DNA from 4 places in the Photobacterium damselae subsp. damselae genome. Region 2 is predicted to be linked to each of the others. Evidence: predicted binding sites of a transcription regulator. Region 2 holds the regulator's gene; each other region holds the start of a gene.
The links. Region 2 encodes MetJ, which represses methionine synthesis genes. Its sites were predicted from a motif close to TTAGACNTNTANANGTCTAA; they were not measured.
Positions count from the first base shown of each region.

Region 1: a site for MetJ is predicted at 1,803-1,822, ahead of metH (methionine synthase). Genes of this name have one in related genera too.
Region 3: a site for MetJ is predicted at 1,730-1,749, ahead of metN (methionine ABC transporter ATP-binding protein MetN). Genes of this name have one in related genera too.
Region 4: a site for MetJ is predicted at 2,766-2,785, ahead of metE (5-methyltetrahydropteroyltriglutamate--homocysteine S-methyltransferase). Genes of this name have one in related genera too.

Region 1 is NZ_CP146970.1:2,959,641-2,963,862, forward strand. It holds gene metH (methionine synthase) at 1-1,751, opposite strand, end outside; gene WAX86_RS13510 (sodium:proton antiporter) at 1,948-3,228, shown strand; gene metA (homoserine O-succinyltransferase) at 3,354-4,222, opposite strand, start outside.
Region 2 is NZ_CP146970.1:3,065,401-3,069,622, reverse strand. It holds gene WAX86_RS14095 (sodium:proton antiporter) at 1-1,137, shown strand, start outside; gene metJ (met regulon transcriptional regulator MetJ) at 1,291-1,608, opposite strand; gene WAX86_RS14085 (O-succinylhomoserine (thiol)-lyase) at 1,895-3,058, shown strand; gene WAX86_RS14080 (PadR family transcriptional regulator) at 3,135-3,701, opposite strand; gene ppc (phosphoenolpyruvate carboxylase) at 4,070-4,222, opposite strand, start outside.
Region 3 is NZ_CP146970.1:2,611,885-2,616,106, forward strand. It holds gene WAX86_RS11770 (DUF6929 family protein) at 1-984, shown strand, start outside; gene gmhB (D-glycero-beta-D-manno-heptose 1,7-bisphosphate 7-phosphatase) at 1,058-1,612, opposite strand; gene metN (methionine ABC transporter ATP-binding protein MetN) at 1,960-2,994, shown strand; gene WAX86_RS11785 (methionine ABC transporter permease) at 2,984-3,670, shown strand; gene WAX86_RS11790 (MetQ/NlpA family lipoprotein) at 3,739-4,222, shown strand, end outside.
Region 4 is NZ_CP146970.1:2,077,964-2,082,185, forward strand. It holds gene WAX86_RS09305 (META domain-containing protein) at 1-181, shown strand, start outside; gene metE (5-methyltetrahydropteroyltriglutamate--homocysteine S-methyltransferase) at 327-2,636, opposite strand; gene WAX86_RS09315 (LysR substrate-binding domain-containing protein) at 2,851-3,774, shown strand; gene WAX86_RS09320 (DUF4250 domain-containing protein) at 3,834-4,022, opposite strand; gene WAX86_RS09325 (hypothetical protein) at 4,168-4,222, opposite strand, start outside.

The DNA.
Region 1 (4,222 bases), 110 kb from region 2:
TAATACAAGAAAACAGCATGGATCGCCTCACGAACAGGATCATTTCCACGAAAAGAAAACGACACATTCGACACGCCCCCTGAAATCATCGCATGGGGTAGTGTTGCTTTTATCTCACCAACGGCTTCAATAAAATCAACCGCATAATTGTTGTGTTCTTCAATACCCGTAGCAACAGCAAAGATATTAGGGTCAAAAATAATATCTTCAGGCGCGAACCCAACTTCATCAACTAAGATACGATAAGCCTGAGTGCAAATCTCAACTTTACGCTCACGGGTATCAGCTTGCCCTTCTTCATCAAACGCCATCACAATCACAGCGGCGCCATAACGCTGAATCAGCTTAGCTTGCTCAATAAACTTCGCTTTACCTTCTTTTAATGAAATGGAGTTAACAATTGGCTTACCCTGTACACATTGAAGTCCAGCCTCAATCACCTCCCATTTAGATGAATCGACCATAATAGGAACTTTGGCAATTTCAGGTTCTGTCGCACAGAGGTTAAGAAAACGCACCATGGCCGCTTTAGCATCTAGCATTCCCTCATCCATATTGATATCGATAATTTGAGCGCCAGCTTCAACCTGCTGACGCGCAACTTCTAGTGCTTCATCGTATAGCTCTTCTTTAATTAAACGTTTAAAGCGAGCAGAACCGGTCACATTGGTACGCTCACCAACATTAATAAACAAGGAGTTCTTTTCTATATTGAGAGGCTCTAAACCAGATAAACGACAAGCTACAGGTATGCTAGGTGGTGTACGCGGTTTAATATTCTGAGTAACTGCTGCCATCTGTCGAATATGCTCAGGTGTAGTACCACAACACCCACCCACTAAATTTAAAAAGCCACTTTGCGCCCATTCTGCGATATGTTCCGCCATCTCTTCTGGTTCAAGATCATATTCACCAAAGGCATTAGGCAGTCCTGCATTAGGGTGAGCAGATACCGAGCACTCTGCTAGTCGAGAAAGTTCCGCCACATACTGTCGCAGTTCGTCTGGTCCAAGCGCACAGTTAAGGCCAAAGGAGATCGGTTTAACATGTCGTAAAGCGTTATAAAAAGCTTCGGTTGTTTGGCCTGATAATGTTCGGCCTGAGGCATCGGTTATCGTTCCTGAAATCATTATCGGAAGTTGATAACCCAATTCATCAAATACACTTTCAACCGCAAAGGCACATGCTTTGGCATTCAGCGTATCAAATATGGTTTCAATCAAAATTAGATCAACACCACCTTTAATTAGAGCTCGTGTTGATTCACTGTAAGCAATAACCAATTGCTCAAAGGTGATATTACGAAATCCAGGATCATTAACATCAGGAGAGATTGAACAAGTGCGATTAGTTGGGCCAAGAACACCGGCTACAAATCGAGGTTTATCTGGAGTACTCCATTCATCGGCCGCTTGGCGAGCCAACTGTGCAGCAACCAAATTTATTTCAGCACTAAGATCTGCCATGTCATAATCGGCCATTGCGATTGTCGTAGCATTGAACGTATTGGTTTCTAAAATATCCGCACCTGCGGCCAAATATTGTTGATGAATATCAGTAATAATTTGCGGTTGGGTTAATACCAGAAGATCGTTATTACCTTTAACATCACAATGCCAATTAGCAAAACGTTCACCTCGATAATCCGATTCCGTTAATTTATACCCCTGAATCATGGTGCCCATACCACCATCAATAATCAGGATTTGTTCGGCTAAACGTTGCTGCAGTAAGTTAAGTCCTTTTACCACGCTCACATATCCTTATCGTTTTCTTATTAACATCATCCTAACACAGTTAATGTGGAAATCTAGACGTCTAAAACAATTTCAATTAACAGTTTTTTGACCAACTAACTGAAACTTTTTTAAACAAAACCCTAGGCTCAGCTAGGATATTTTGTGACAATTTACATCTTAATTATTCACTCTCATTTAGAGGTTATGCATGTCGGTCTACAGTACCCTGTGCTATCTTGCCGCAGCTGCAATGTTGATTGCTTTTGTGAACAGTAAGATAGGTAAGATGCAAACCACCATTGCAATTACTGCTGGCTCTTTGATTCTGTCTCTTGGCATTATCATTGCGGGCCATAATGGTTGGTTTCATTTAGAAGATATTGCGGCAACACAGTTAAGCGAAATCAATTTTGAAGATTTTCTTCTAAAAGGTATTTTAGGTTTTCTACTTTTTGCCGGTGGTCTGGGTATTAAATTACCTCATCTTGAAGATCAGAAGTGGGAAATTACCCTACTCGCTCTTGGCGCAACGCTCTTTTCTACGTTCTTTATTGGCGCCAGTCTGTGGGGGATCTGTCAACTATTGGGAATTGGCTTAGATCTGATCTATTGCTTACTGTTCGGAGCCCTAATCTCTCCAACCGACCCAATTGCTGTATTGGCGATTGTGAAAAAGCTCAATGCGCCTCGTCGTATCTCAACTCAAATTGAGGGCGAATCACTATTTAACGATGGCTTCGGTCTGGTTATTTTCGTCACACTATTTACCATTGCCTTTGGTAGTGAAACACCAACAGTTTTAGGCGTAGGTCATCTATTTGTTCAAGAAGCACTAGGTGGTATCGCTTATGGCTTTGCTCTTGGTTTGATCTTCCACTATCTGATCAGCTCAACCAATGACCATTCAATGGAATTACTGTTAACTTTAGGTATTCCAACAACAGGCTATGTCTTCGCTCAATATCTGCATGTATCAGGCCCTCTAGCGATGGTTGTTTCCGGTATCATGATTGGTAACTGGACTCGTTACATTGGCTTTTCTAAAGAAAGTGAAGAACACTTAGATCATTTCTGGGAGCTGGTTGATGAATTCTTAAATGGCGTACTATTCCTATTGATCGGTATGACCATGCTGCAATTTAGTTTCCACCAAGAAGATTGGGTATTAATGGCAATTGCTGTTCCACTGGTACTTTTAGCTCGTTTCTTAAGTGTGCGTTTGTCTTACGTTGCTTTTAATCGCTACCGTACTTACAACCCATTTTCAGTGAAAATCTTAACTTGGGGTGGCTTACGTGGAGGCCTAGCTCTAGCAATGGCGATGGCAATTCCAGCGGGAACATTAGTCATCCCAGAAAAAAATATTGATGTAAGAGAAATTATACTGGTCATGACTTATGCCGTTGTAGTTTTCTCTATCTTAATTCAGGGCTCGACTATTACCCCGTTAATTCAAAAAGCTAAAGCTTGGGAAGCCGCCCAGAAATAATAATTCGATATACGATAGAGAGAAAAATTTAAGACCTGTATCTTCGGATCCAGGTCTTTTTTTATCGCTGAGTATTTTCGATTATGCGTATCACAACAAGATGATTGCACTATCGCCTTTAGCTCTTATTCATCTCGAGTAAAATTCGCTTCAGAGAAGTTATCTAAATCATATGGCGTTTGCTGGTAAACACAGTAATTAAGCCAATTGGAAAACAGCAGATGACCATGACTTCGCCAGCTGGCTCTAGGAGGATTTCTAGGATCGTCTTCTGGATAATAATTTAGTGGCAGGTTCGGCTCTAACCCTTGCTCGACATCGCGAACATATTCGTTATGTAATGTATCAACTTCATATTCAGGATGACCAGTAACAAAAACATTTCGCTTATCAGGGGTCGCCGCCATATAAACCCCAGCAATTGATGAAGTTGCAAGGATATCTAAGTTGGTATGTTGGGATAAAAAAGTAGGTGAAAAGTCAGCATAGCGAGAATGAGGAGCGAGAAAAGTATCATCAAACCCCCGCAGAAGTGGATGATGATGGTCATGTATTTGATGTTGATAGACCCCAGAGAGTTTCTCTTTACGCGTTCGTTTCGGCAAATCGTACAACAACTTTAACCCGGCTTGAGCAGCCCAACAGATAAATAAAGTTGAAGTCACATGATCTTTGGCCCAGTTCATAATAATCTGAATCTCTTCCCAATAAAGAACATCTTCAAATTGCACTAAACCTAATGGTGCTCCGGTCACAATTAATCCATCAAAATTTCGCCCTTTGACCATTTCAAACTGACGATAAAAGGTATCTAAATGCTCTTGAGGGGTATTTTTTGTTGGTCGATTGTCTATACGCAATAGTTCAATATCAACTTGTAGCGGACTATTAGAGAGCAAACGTAAAAATTGGGTTTCCGTCTCGATCTTTTTCGGCATCAAGTTAAGTAATAATACCTTCAGTGGACGAATACCTTGGCTTGCAGCTCGTGCCT
Region 2 (4,222 bases):
TTATTTGGTTCTCAACTTCTGCCAAATATTTTTACTCATTATAATCAATTGCAATCATTAATTATGATATCAACGATGACCGCATTGTCTTATATTATGATTAATGTAGGGCGTGAATTTGAAATTGATAAAAATAATTTAAAACAATATCGTTGGGATTATATTGTTGCGATGACAACCGCCACATTCCCTTGGATTGCAGTAGTTGTTTATTTTATTTTTGTCTTATTTCCAGCAGAACTCTGGACTAATGCGGATGCATGGAAAGAGACACTCGTTATTGGACGCTTTGCCGCTCCTACATCAGCGGGTGTTTTATTTGCCATGTTAGCAGCGGCTGGGCTTGGTGCGACTTGGATGTTCAGTAAAGCTCGTATCTTAGCGATTTTTGATGATCTCGATACCGTCCTGCTTATGATTCCATTGTCTATTTTAATTGTAGGTTGGCAGCCAGCACTTGGGGTTACGTTATTTTTGATGTTTGCTTTGCTGATATTAGGTTATCGCTATTTACATCAATGGAGTATTCCATCATCTGCTCGTAGCATTTTATTTTATTCTGTCATTATCGCTGTCGTTTGTGAGCTGTTTTACTTACGCTCTGGGATACATTTCGAGGTACTTCTTCCTGCTTTTGTGTTGGGATGCTTGATGAAATCACAGCATGAATCCAAGCAAGATGAAAAAGTCTCTACTTGGGTTGCCGCAATATTTATGGTGCTGGTGGGTCTAAGCTTACCACCTCTGTTTAATGCTGTTAGCGAAACCGTTGCTACAACATCATTGTCAATGGCGATGCCTGCGATGGGGATGAAAGAAATTATCTATCATGTTTTAGTGATATCGGTGTTGGCTAATCTAGGCAAAATGTTCCCACTGTTTTGTTACCGCAAAGAGGCAACTTTGCGTGAGCGTCTAGCGTTATCCATTAGTATGTGGCCAAGAGGTGAAGTTGGCGCAGGTGTATTGATGATCAGTTTGGGTTACGGGTTTGGTGGGCCGATGATCACGATCAGTATGTTATCTCTGGCATTGAATTTAGTGATGACGGGCTTATTTATTATGGTTGTTCGTTATCTGATTGTAACTCCAACTAGCCAAAGTGAGGAGGAGCGTTATGAAGAGTCGAGAGCTTAAACTGTTAGCTGCGGTGATCAGTATCTTTTTATTGAGTCTATTGGTCGGTCGAGTCGCTTAGTGATAATAACAATATGCCGCGATTGTAAGTCAAAAACAGCGCCATTAAGTGGGCGCTGTTTTTTATTGAGCTAAGCGGTGAGCAGTGATGAGTTATTCATCTGGATTTTCGTAGCTGATCCCCATTTCATCCATCATAGCTTTGGCTTCTGATGGAATATCGTCTGGACGATCTTTACGAATGTCATCGTCAGTTGGCAGTGGTTGCCCAGTGTATGCATGAAGGAATGCTTCGCATAGCAATTCGCTGTTTGTTGCATGACGCAAATTATTTACCTGACGACGAGTACGTTCATCAGTAAGAATTTTGAGCACCTTTAATGGAATAGACACAGTGATCTTTTTTACTTGTTCGTTTTTCTTACCGTGTTCTGCGTATGGGCTAATATATTCGCCATTCCACTCTGCCATGTCTTACCTTCTTTTACTTAATCGACAATCTCAGTTAGCTATTGATGTGCGCTGTTATAATGAGGGCGCGATATTACGTCAACATTACCTATTTGTCTTGTCTAAAGAGTAATAACTGTGGTCTGTCGTCGATAACAAGAGCCAAATAGACCTAAATTTTAGCTGGACTTACTGCTATATGTAAAGGTGTTTAGCCGTCTGGAAGTATTGACGTCCTAAATGTTAGTGGTTAAGGTGGGAACAGGATGAATAAAAACTCAACAATAAAGGGCTAGGGATGGCAAGTATGAGTAATAAACGAAGTGCAACCATTGCAGTGCGTAGCGGTATTGATTGTGATAGCCAATACAATGCGGTCGTGCCGCCGATCTATCTTACCTCAACTTACAGCTTTAATGCATTAGGAGAAGTGCCTCAATACGACTATTCTCGCTCTGGTAATCCTACCCGTAATACTTTAGCTGAGGCATTAGCTCAGTTAGAGCAGGGAGCTGGCGCGGTAGTGACTAACTGTGGTACTGCAGCGATTAATTTGTTGGTGTCAGCACTACTTGGCCCAAATGATCTGGTTGTTGCCCCTCATGATTGCTACGGAGGTACATATCGCCTCCTAAATACGCGGGCACAAAAAGGGGATTTTAAGGTTCGCTTTATTAATCAAGGCGATCCTCAAGCGTTAACTGAAGCATTAAGTCTTAAGCCTAAACTGATTTGGGTCGAAACCCCCTCGAATCCGCTGCTTCGCGTGGTTGATATTACTAATATTTGCCAACAGGCTGAGGCGGTTGGGGCACAAGTTGCGGTTGATAATACATTTCTCTCTCCAATATTACAGTTACCACTGACACTCGGTGCTGATTTTGTCGTGCATTCAACAACCAAGTACATTAATGGTCACTCTGATGTTGTTGGTGGGGTCTTAATTAGTAAAGATTCACAGCAAGCAGAAGATATTGCATGGTGGGCAAACTGTATTGGTGCAACAGGGGCGGCCTTTGATGCTTATTTAACGTTGCGAGGTCTACGTACGCTTGCCCCTCGAATTCGTCTTCATGAAGAAAATGCCCAAGCCGTGATGGGTTTTTTACAACAGCATCCGCTAATCGGTACCCTTTACCATCCAAGTTTGCCCGAGCACCCTGGCCACGAAATCGCTAATAAGCAGCAATTGGGTTTTGGTTCTATGCTTAGCTTTGAATTTGCTGGAAGCTTTGAGCAGCTACAGTGTTTTGTTAAAGCCTTAACGTTATTTTCATTAGCAGAGTCTTTGGGCGGAACAGAAAGCTTGATTGCTCATCCTGCGAGTATGACTCATCGAGCAATGTCGGATGAAGCACAGCAAGAAGCTGGAATCACTTCTCAGTTATTGCGTTTATCGGTTGGATTAGAAGATAGTCGGGATCTGATTGCAGATTTAGAACAGGCGCTATCGGCAGCCCAGCGTATTTAAGTTTGTGGTTATTTGGGAATAAAGCAAAGCCGCCCATATTGAGCGGCTTTAGCAATCAGTCATTGTGGTAGCAAGATTAGTTAATTGCTACTGCACTTGAAGAACTGTCCATATCTTTAAGTTCAGCCAGTACTTCTTCAGCCCAGTAAATCCAAGCTTGACGATTATGGATACCACGACGTAGTGTTAAACGCTCAAGACGAGTTTGGCGATCAAGACTACGGTGATTTGGGAAATGTACTTTTTCCAACTCATGGTAATGGTTAATTAGAGCGCGAGATTCTTCAATCAGTGCTTCTAATTGTTGCTGCATTGGTTCTGAGTTATGAACTCCACAAACCAGCAGTTTTGCTGAGAATTCATCACGAGTTGTTGGGTTTTGTGCTGGCTCTTGGAACCAAGCAAACAATGCCTGACGACCCAAATCGGTAATGGAATATACTTTACGGTCTGGCTTACCCTCTTGAGGCTCAAGGCGACAAGTTACCAGATCATTAGTAGCCATTTTATTCAGTTCGCGATACACCTGCTGGTGGCTCGCTTTCCAGAAATAGCCGATGCTGTGTGAGAATTCTTTGGTAATATCGTACCCTGTCGCTTCGCGGTTGCTCAGCACAGTTAAAATAACGTGTGGTAGTGACATCTCTTCTATCCGTTAAAATTATAATTAGTAAAAACTCAATATAAGGCAGCGACTTTTTGTTACGTTTCTTGTTGACGTTTTATAATCGCTTTGTTGCAGTGCCAAACTGAGACTTCATAGGATATCATCGTTTTCAATCCTAGATATACCGATTACTTTGCATATCTTTGAGACTTTATACTACAAAAATCGATTTTTTGTAGTGTTGCATCCTATTTGAGTGCTATTAATTTGTATGCTGTATGTTTCTAGCCTAGCGTAGAAGTAGAAAAAATGGATGTGTCATTTTTGAGTCATTGGACAAATATCATAAAAAAAGGCCACAAACAGTGACCTTTTTCGATTTAATTTTATTGTTTGCTGATTAATTAACCAGTGTTACGCATCCCGGTAGCAATACCTGCTATGGTCACCATTAATGCCTCTTCCATTATTGGACTGCTCTCTTGTTGCTGGCGGTTACGGTACAGTAATTCAGCCTGCAGCATGTTCAATGGTTCAACATAGATGTTACGCAAACG
Region 3 (4,222 bases), 450 kb from region 2:
GTTGGTCTAGTAAGCTCATTAGCATTAGTGATTGCTGGTATTGCTAATGCTCAAGTGAATAATCATGGCTTTTCACTTGAAGTCACTCATGAGGGAATTAATAAGCAACTTTCTTCTGGCTCGGCAATGGTAATCAATCAAAATCATTTAATGGTTGTTGGCGATGACTCTCCTTATTTATTCACCGTTTCGCCTGATTACCATATTCTTCATAAACAAACTATCGCACATTTCCCTACCCAGAAAAACGGTCGCATTGACTACCACATTAAACCTGATTTTGAATCCATGACTTTGTTAAACAATCACAACCAAATGGATTATCTGATTTTAGGTTCTGGCAGTAAAAAAACCGTTCGTGAACATGCTTATTTAATTCCAGTTGATGGCAGCCAAATACACACTTATTCACTATCTCAGCTCTATCACTATTTGCATAAAGCTGCAGGTTTTACCTCAGAGCAAAAAATTAATATTGAAGGCTTAGCAAATACAGCAACAGAAACGTTTATTTTTAACCGTGGAAATGCGGGTAAAAACGCAATATTTGCTATGAAAACTTCTGATTTACTAAATTATCTGCAACAAAAACAAGAGTCTCTTCCTTCTCTTCATGTTTACCAAGCTCATTTACCATCACTAAATGGTGTTCAAGCTTGCTTCTCTGGTGCAGATTATTGGCAACAGGGAAACAGCCTACTCTTTACAGCATCGGTAGAAGGCAGCAGTAATCACAGTATCAAAGATGGCGCGGTACAAGGCAGTTATATTGGCGTACTTCCATTACAGGATTTACAAGGGGTAAAAAGTATAGACCTAACGCCTTATAGTGAAGAAATTGGTAATCACGGAAAGCCTATTATTACCAAAGCAGAATCTATTGCTATTACACACCAGACAACAAAACAAGCAAAGGGTTACATCGTTAGCGATAATGACAATGGAACAAGCCAATTTTTCCAATTTGCAATAGATAAACAATAACTCATCCCTACTGATACAAAAAAGCCGAGATCATCATAAATCTCGGCTTATTCTATTAGGCTTAGGTAAAATGTTATTTTTGACTCGCCAACCAAGCAGGAACATCTGCCACACTGTCTAGCACAACATCAGCAAGTTGCTCACCAACTTCAGTAACAGGCTTACCAGTGCGAACTAAAATTTTCGTTCCAACTTCAGCCGCTTTTGCTGCTGTCATATCATCTGCTTTATCACCGATCATAACAGATTGTGTCATATCGATTTTTAAGTAATCGCGTGCTGAAATTAACATACCAGGCTTAGGCTTACGACAATCACACTCCTGGCGATAGTCCCCTTGACCTTCCGGATGGTGTGGACAGTAATAGATACCATCAAATTCCACGCCATTATCAACAAAGTTCCAATCCATCCACTCGGTTAGAGACAAAAATTCATCTTCAGTGAACATACCACGAGCAATGCCCGATTGATTAGTTACTAAGACTAAAAGATATCCCATCTCTTTTAGTTTTTTACACGCAGCAAAAACACCTTCTACGTATTCAAAATCATCCGTAGTGTGAACATAGCCGTGATCGACATTAATAACGCCATCACGATCAATAAAGACAGCAGGTTTGGCCAAAACTTAGCCCTCAAAATTATCGGTTTGCTAGATTATGGCACGACAGCCCCCAAAAGAGCAGTGCTTCTGACGATTTATCCAAATCACAATCAATCCAATAATGGTATTTTAACGCATAAAGACATATGGACGTCTAGACGTAAAAATATCTATTGACTTAAAAACAGAGAGACCATAGCATGATTGTTACAGCGAGCGACATTTCTTAACGTATCAGCTCGTACAATTAGCAAATTAATACAATAACAACACCGTAAACACCACTATTTTGTTACAAGCCATAACATTTTTGGCATAAGAAAAAGCAAAGAGAACAATTAACGCTCTCCCAAGGATTAGGAAGTACGATGATAGAAATCAACAATGTTAATAAAATATTCTATCAGGGTGATAAAGCGATAAGCGCACTCCGTGATATTAATTTAACCATAGAACAGGGCAACATCTTTGGGGTTATTGGCTCATCGGGCGCAGGAAAAAGTACTCTCATTCGCTGTGTCAATTTGCTTGAGCGACCAACCAGTGGCGATATTATCGTTGATGGAGTCAAGCTAACCCAATTATCCAATCAACAATTAACACTTGCTCGACGCAAAATCGGCATGATCTTTCAACATTTTAACCTACTGGCTTCTCGCACCGTTTTTGCCAATGTGGCCCTCCCTCTAGAGCTTGCTGGGGTTAAGAAAAATCAGTTAGAAAATAAAGTTAATGAATTGCTTGAATTGGTTGGATTAAGTGAGAAAAAACACAGTTTTCCCGCCAATTTAAGCGGTGGACAAAAACAGCGTGTGGCTATCGCAAGAGCACTGGCTTCCGATCCTAAAGTTTTGCTATGTGATGAAGCAACCAGCGCACTCGATCCAGCAACAACACAATCAATTTTACAGCTACTAAAGAAAATCAACCGCCAGCTTAATATCACCATTCTTCTTATTACCCATGAGATGGATGTCGTAAAAAGTATCTGTCATCAAGTTGCCATTATTGGTGATGGTGAATTAGTAGAAAAAGGCCCTGTTGGTGATATCTTTGCGCACCCTAAAACAGAGTTAGCAAGAAACTTTATCCGCTCAACTCTCGATCTCTCTATTCCGGAAGATTATCAGGCCAGAATGAGCTTAGAACAACGCGAAGGCAGTTATCCATTAGTTCGACTTGAATTTACAGGTGATTCTGTTGATGCACCATTAATTAGCCAAGTAGCCCGTGAATTTAATATTGATATCAGCATCTTAAGCGCCGATATGGATTATGCTGGCGGGGTAAAGTTTGGCTTAATGTTAGCTGAATTTTTTGGTACTGAAACCGCGGCCAACAAAGCGATTGCTTTCTTACGAGATCACAAAATAAATGTAGAGGTGCTGGGCTATGTCGCTTAATTCTATTTCATCTTGGTTTGCTAACAATGAACGCCTAACAGCCCTCTTGATTGAAGCATTAGGTCAAACCTTGGTTATGGTTCTCGTTTCAGGACTCATTGGTTTTATTATTGGTATTCCTCTTGGCGTAATGCTGCACCTTAGTAAAAAAGGCGGATTATTAGAGAATAAAGCACTCAATAAAAGTTTGGGATTTATCGTTAATATAGGTCGTTCTATCCCATTTATTATTCTGTTAGTTGCCATTATTCCATTTACTCGTTTTGTTGTTGGCAGCTCAATTGGCACTGCAGCCGCAATAGTGCCACTCACAGTCGGAGCCATTCCTTTTATTGCTCGCTTAGTTGAAGGCGCATTACTTGAAGTGCCAGCAGGACTTGTTGAAGCAGCACAAGCTATGGGAGCGACACCAAAGCAGATCATTACCAAAGTGCTACTACCTGAAGCATTACCCGGCATCATAAATGGTGTGACCATCACTCTTGTTACTCTCGTTAGCTATTCGGCGATGGCTGGCACCGTGGGCGGTGGAGGTTTAGGTGATGTAGGAATTCGTTATGGCTATCAACGCTTTGATGGCACAGTGATGGCAATTACTGTTGTCATGCTCATTATTCTTGTGCAATTAATTCAATCTATTGGTGATTACTGTGTAAAACGTGTCGATCATCGATAACTAAAAGCAGCAAAAATATTAAAAAAGACCAAACACAACATCTGGAAATATCGTCAAGGAGACACATTATGGCAGTATCATTAAAACACCTTTTTGCCGTTGCTGGCATCGCCTCTACATTGGTACTCACAGGCTGTGGCGAAAAAGAAACGGCAACAACTGCAGTAGATCAAAATAAAGTAAAAATTGGGGTAATGGCTGGGGCTGAAGAGCAAGTCGCTGAAGTGGCCGCAAAAGAAGCAAAGGAAAAATATGGCTTAGATGTCGAATTGGTCACCTTTACTGATTATGTTTCGCCTAATGCCGCTCTTGCTGATGGTTCTATTGATGCCAATGCTTTTCAGCATAAGCCGTATCTCGATCAGCAGATCAATGACCGTGGCTATAAGTTCACAGTAGCAGGTAATACCTTTGTTTATCCAATTGCTGCTTATTCAAATAAAATTAAATCGTTAGATGAGCTAAAAGATGGCGCGATTGTTGCCGTGCCAAATGACCCAACTAACTTAGGCCGTTCTCTACTGTTATTACAACAAAAAGGGTTACTTAAAC
Region 4 (4,222 bases), 990 kb from region 2:
TGAGAAAATGGGTATGACAATGATGGCATGTCCAGAGCCAGCGATGCTTGTTGAAGGTACTATTACAGAAGCACTAAGCAACTGGAGCACAGCTAAAGTTGCTGGTGATACTCTGACTCTTCAGTCACCAAAACACAAATTAACTTTTACTCGCAAAGCGGAAAACCAAGACGCTGAGTAATTTTTTGCCGTCTACCTGCAAGCTGTAAAAGCGAGTAAGCATAGAGAGAGCAGAAAAATAGAGTAAAAAATAACAAACCGAGTAGCCACCGAATCAATGATTAGGTTTACCTACTCGGTTTTTGTTTGTTATACGGTAAGCAATGTTATGTGGTATGCAACATTGTTTGGTGATTTCGCAGTCGTAATTCTTTGGCAGCATCAACTAACACTTCAAGGGCGGCCTCACACTCCTGCCAGTTTCGTGTTTTTAAACCACAGTCAGGATTTACCCATAATTTTTGTGGTTCAATCCATCGCTCCGCTTTGGTTAACAGATCAATAATTGCTTGTTTACTGGGAATATTGGGGGAATGAATATCATACACTCCCGGTCCAATATCATTTGGGTAATTAAACGCTTCAAAAGCACCCAGCAATGCCATATCAGAGCGAGAAGTTTCAATCGTAATCACATCGGCATCAAGATCCGCCACAGCAGAAATAATATGATTAAACTCGCTGTAACACATATGTGTATGAATCTGAGTCTCTGGCTTAGCACTACCTGCAGCTACCTTAAATGCATTCACCGCCCAAGTTAAATACGCTTCCCACTGTGATTCTTTTAACGGTAACCCTTCGCGTAGAGCAGGCTCATCAATCTGGATAATCGCAATACCCTGCTGTTGCAAATCGTCTACTTCATCTCGTAAAGCCAATGCAATTTGATTTGCAATCTCTTGTTTTGAAATATCTTCTCTTGGGAAAGTCCAAGCTAAAATCGTTACCGGCCCGGTAAGCATGCCTTTCACGGGTTTATCAGTAAGAGACTGAGTATAACTCGCCCACTCTAACGTAATCGGCTGAGAACGATAAATATCAGACACCACAATCGCAGGCTTCACACAACGCGAACCATAACTTTGAACCCATCCAAACTGAGTAGAGACAAAACCAGCCAAATGTTCAGCAAAATACTCGACCATATCATTACGCTCTGCTTCGCCATGAACCAGCACATCTAAACCGAGACGTTCTTGTCTTGCTATTGCATCTCTTATCTGTGCTTTCATTGCCGCATCGTAACTTGTTTTATCCAGGCGACCCGCTTTAAAGTCTCGACGTTGAGTGCGGATCTCACCGGTTTGAGGAAAAGAACCTATGGTCGTTGTCGGATACAGCGGCAGTTGTAATTTATTCTGTTGCAATACTTTTCGTTGGCTAAAACTCACAGTTCGCGAACTATTAGAAAAATCAGTGTTATTCACTCGCTGTTGTACTTCACTATTATTGACTTTAGTATTTTTCTGGCGCGAGTGAATCACTTCGCTGTATGTTCTGCACTGTACTTCAGCTTCGTCTTCTCCATCCAGAGCTCTTGCCAGTAAAGATAGTTCATGACATTTTTCATGAGCAAAGGCAAACCACTGTTTTACCTCAGGATTAAGTTTACTCTCTTGTGATAACTCAATTGGACTATGCAGCAGAGAACAAGAACTGGCTAACCACAAGCGTTCTCCTAGCAAGGCTTTAATCGGGGCTAACACTTCCAACCAAGATGCTAAATCTGCCCGCCAAACATTTCTGCCATTAATCACACCAGCAGAGAGCACCCAATGATTTGGAATTGCATTAGCAACCTGACTCAATTGACTCGGCGAACTGACCGCATCGATATGAATTCCATCAACATTCAATTCGACTATTTTATCTAACTGCGAGGTAACATCATCAAAGTAAGTGGCCAGCAACAATTTACTGTAACCATGAAGCATCTGATAAGTTAACTTAAATGAATGAATCCAATTGGTAGGTAACTCTAACGACAGTATTGGCTCATCAATTTGAACCCACTCAACCCCCAACGCTTTTAATTTACTCAGAATATGTTGATACGCAGCAATAAGCCTTGGCAGTAATGAAAGACGGTCAAAATTAGGATCCTCATCTTTTTCTGTTCCTAGCCAAAGATAAGACAGCGGCCCTAATAAAACGGGCTTTACTTGATGCCCCGCAGCTTGAGCTTGAGCCACTTCTTCAAATAGTTGTGGCCAACTCACAGTAAAACGATCATCTGCACTAAATTCGGGCACAATATAGTGATAATTTGTATTAAACCACTTGGTCATATCACCCGCAGCACAGCCACAACCGGTTGCCGTTTTACCACGAGCAATACCAAATAACGTATCTAAGGTAGGAAAACAGTGTTGGTGGCGCTTTGGTATGTGACCAAGCAAAAGACTGGTTCCAAGTACATGATCATACCAAGCAAAATCACCAACAGTCGCAAAGTCTAATCCCGTTTGCTGTTGCAGTTGCCAGTTCTCAATTCGAATTTTACTGCCAACATCCAGCAATTCAGATTGAGATATCTCTTGGCGCCAATATTTCTCTAGCGCAAACTTCAACTCACGTTTTTTACCAATACGCGGAAATCCTAAAATATGCGTTTTTGTTTTGTTTATTGTCATCGTGCAATCCCTTTACGTTATTCCATTACGTTCTGATTAGCCTTTACCTTGCGGGAAGCAAGAAGTGATAACAATCACAAAGAATTGAAGTAGATTATGAAATTTACTCAACTTACTAACATTGACATTATAGACGTCTAGATGTTTACAGCTCCATAGTTACACGTTACAGTGAATATCTAATGACTCATAAAATAACAAGGATCGTTGTTGTATGATTGAACTCAAACACCTCAAAACCCTAACAACATTACGAGAAACTGGCTCATTGAGTGCCACTGCAAATACACTGTGTCTCACTCAATCGGCTCTATCTCATCAAATCAAAGATCTTGAATTAAGACTCGGTTGCCAACTTTTTTTACGAAAAACTCGCCCAGTGAAATTTACGCAAGAGGGCCACTGCTTATTAACTTTAGCCGATGAGATCATCCCAAAAATCTTTCAAGCAGAAACGGATATCTCAGATCTACAGCAAAGTAATTCGGGTCGTTTACATATGGCTATTGAGTGCCATTCATGTTTTCAATGGCTCATGCCGGCTTTAAAAGAATATCAGCGCCATTGGTCAAATGTCGGCCTCGATTTTTCTTCTGGCTTTAGTTTTGAACCCATATCAGCATTGGCATCAGGCGAGTTAGATCTTGTGATCACATCTGATATTCAAACTCGCAGCGATATTCACTACGAGCCACTCTTTGATTTTGAAATGCGATTAATTGTTGCGAATCACTCACCTCTTGCCAAACTAACGTCGATAACACCGCAAGATCTGCAATCTCAAACCATAATCAGTTATCCAGTGCAGAAAAAGCGCCTTGATCTCGTTAAACATTTTCTACAGCCTGCCCACATCGAGCCACGGCAATGGAAACAAGCAGATAATACTTTAATGTTGATTCAAATGGTTTCAGCAAACTTAGGAGTTGCCGCTCTACCAAACTGGGCTGTAGATGATTTTGCCAAGCAAGGATTGATTAACAGTAAACCGTTAGAGCAAGGACTATGGCGACGTTTATTTGCCGCAGTAAGAGAAGCAGATAAGAAAAAGCCTTATTTACAAGCCTTCTTTGCTACCGCTAAAGAACAGTGTCAGCACCATTTAGCCGATATAAAAACAACCTCAATACACAAATAGCCTAGGCTCGTATATTGAGGTTGCGGTTTACCAATGTGATGATATTGCGAATAACACTTTTAGCGAAATTGATTGGTAAGAGGATCGTATTGATACCCCATTTGTGCCATTTTTTCTGTTAATTCATCTTGATCAAGCTCATAACGGCTAACAAGCTCATCCATACTGCAACATTCTAAACGCAGTCTTTCATTAACAATACCGATAACAATGTTACCATCCATACCTAGTAAGTTATTGATCTCCATATAACCTCCAACCCTAAAATAGGTAACCACCTTATTAAGAATAGTCGCTATAACAATAAAGAGACCAAAAAAAGCCTCACCGATATCACAAATCGACAAGGCTCAATGTTTACAGAACTTGGGCGCTAAGTTTTAACGCTAAAAATCAATAAAATAAATTAAGCTGAACGGCACCAGAAAGAATCAAAAGAGCAAGAGCT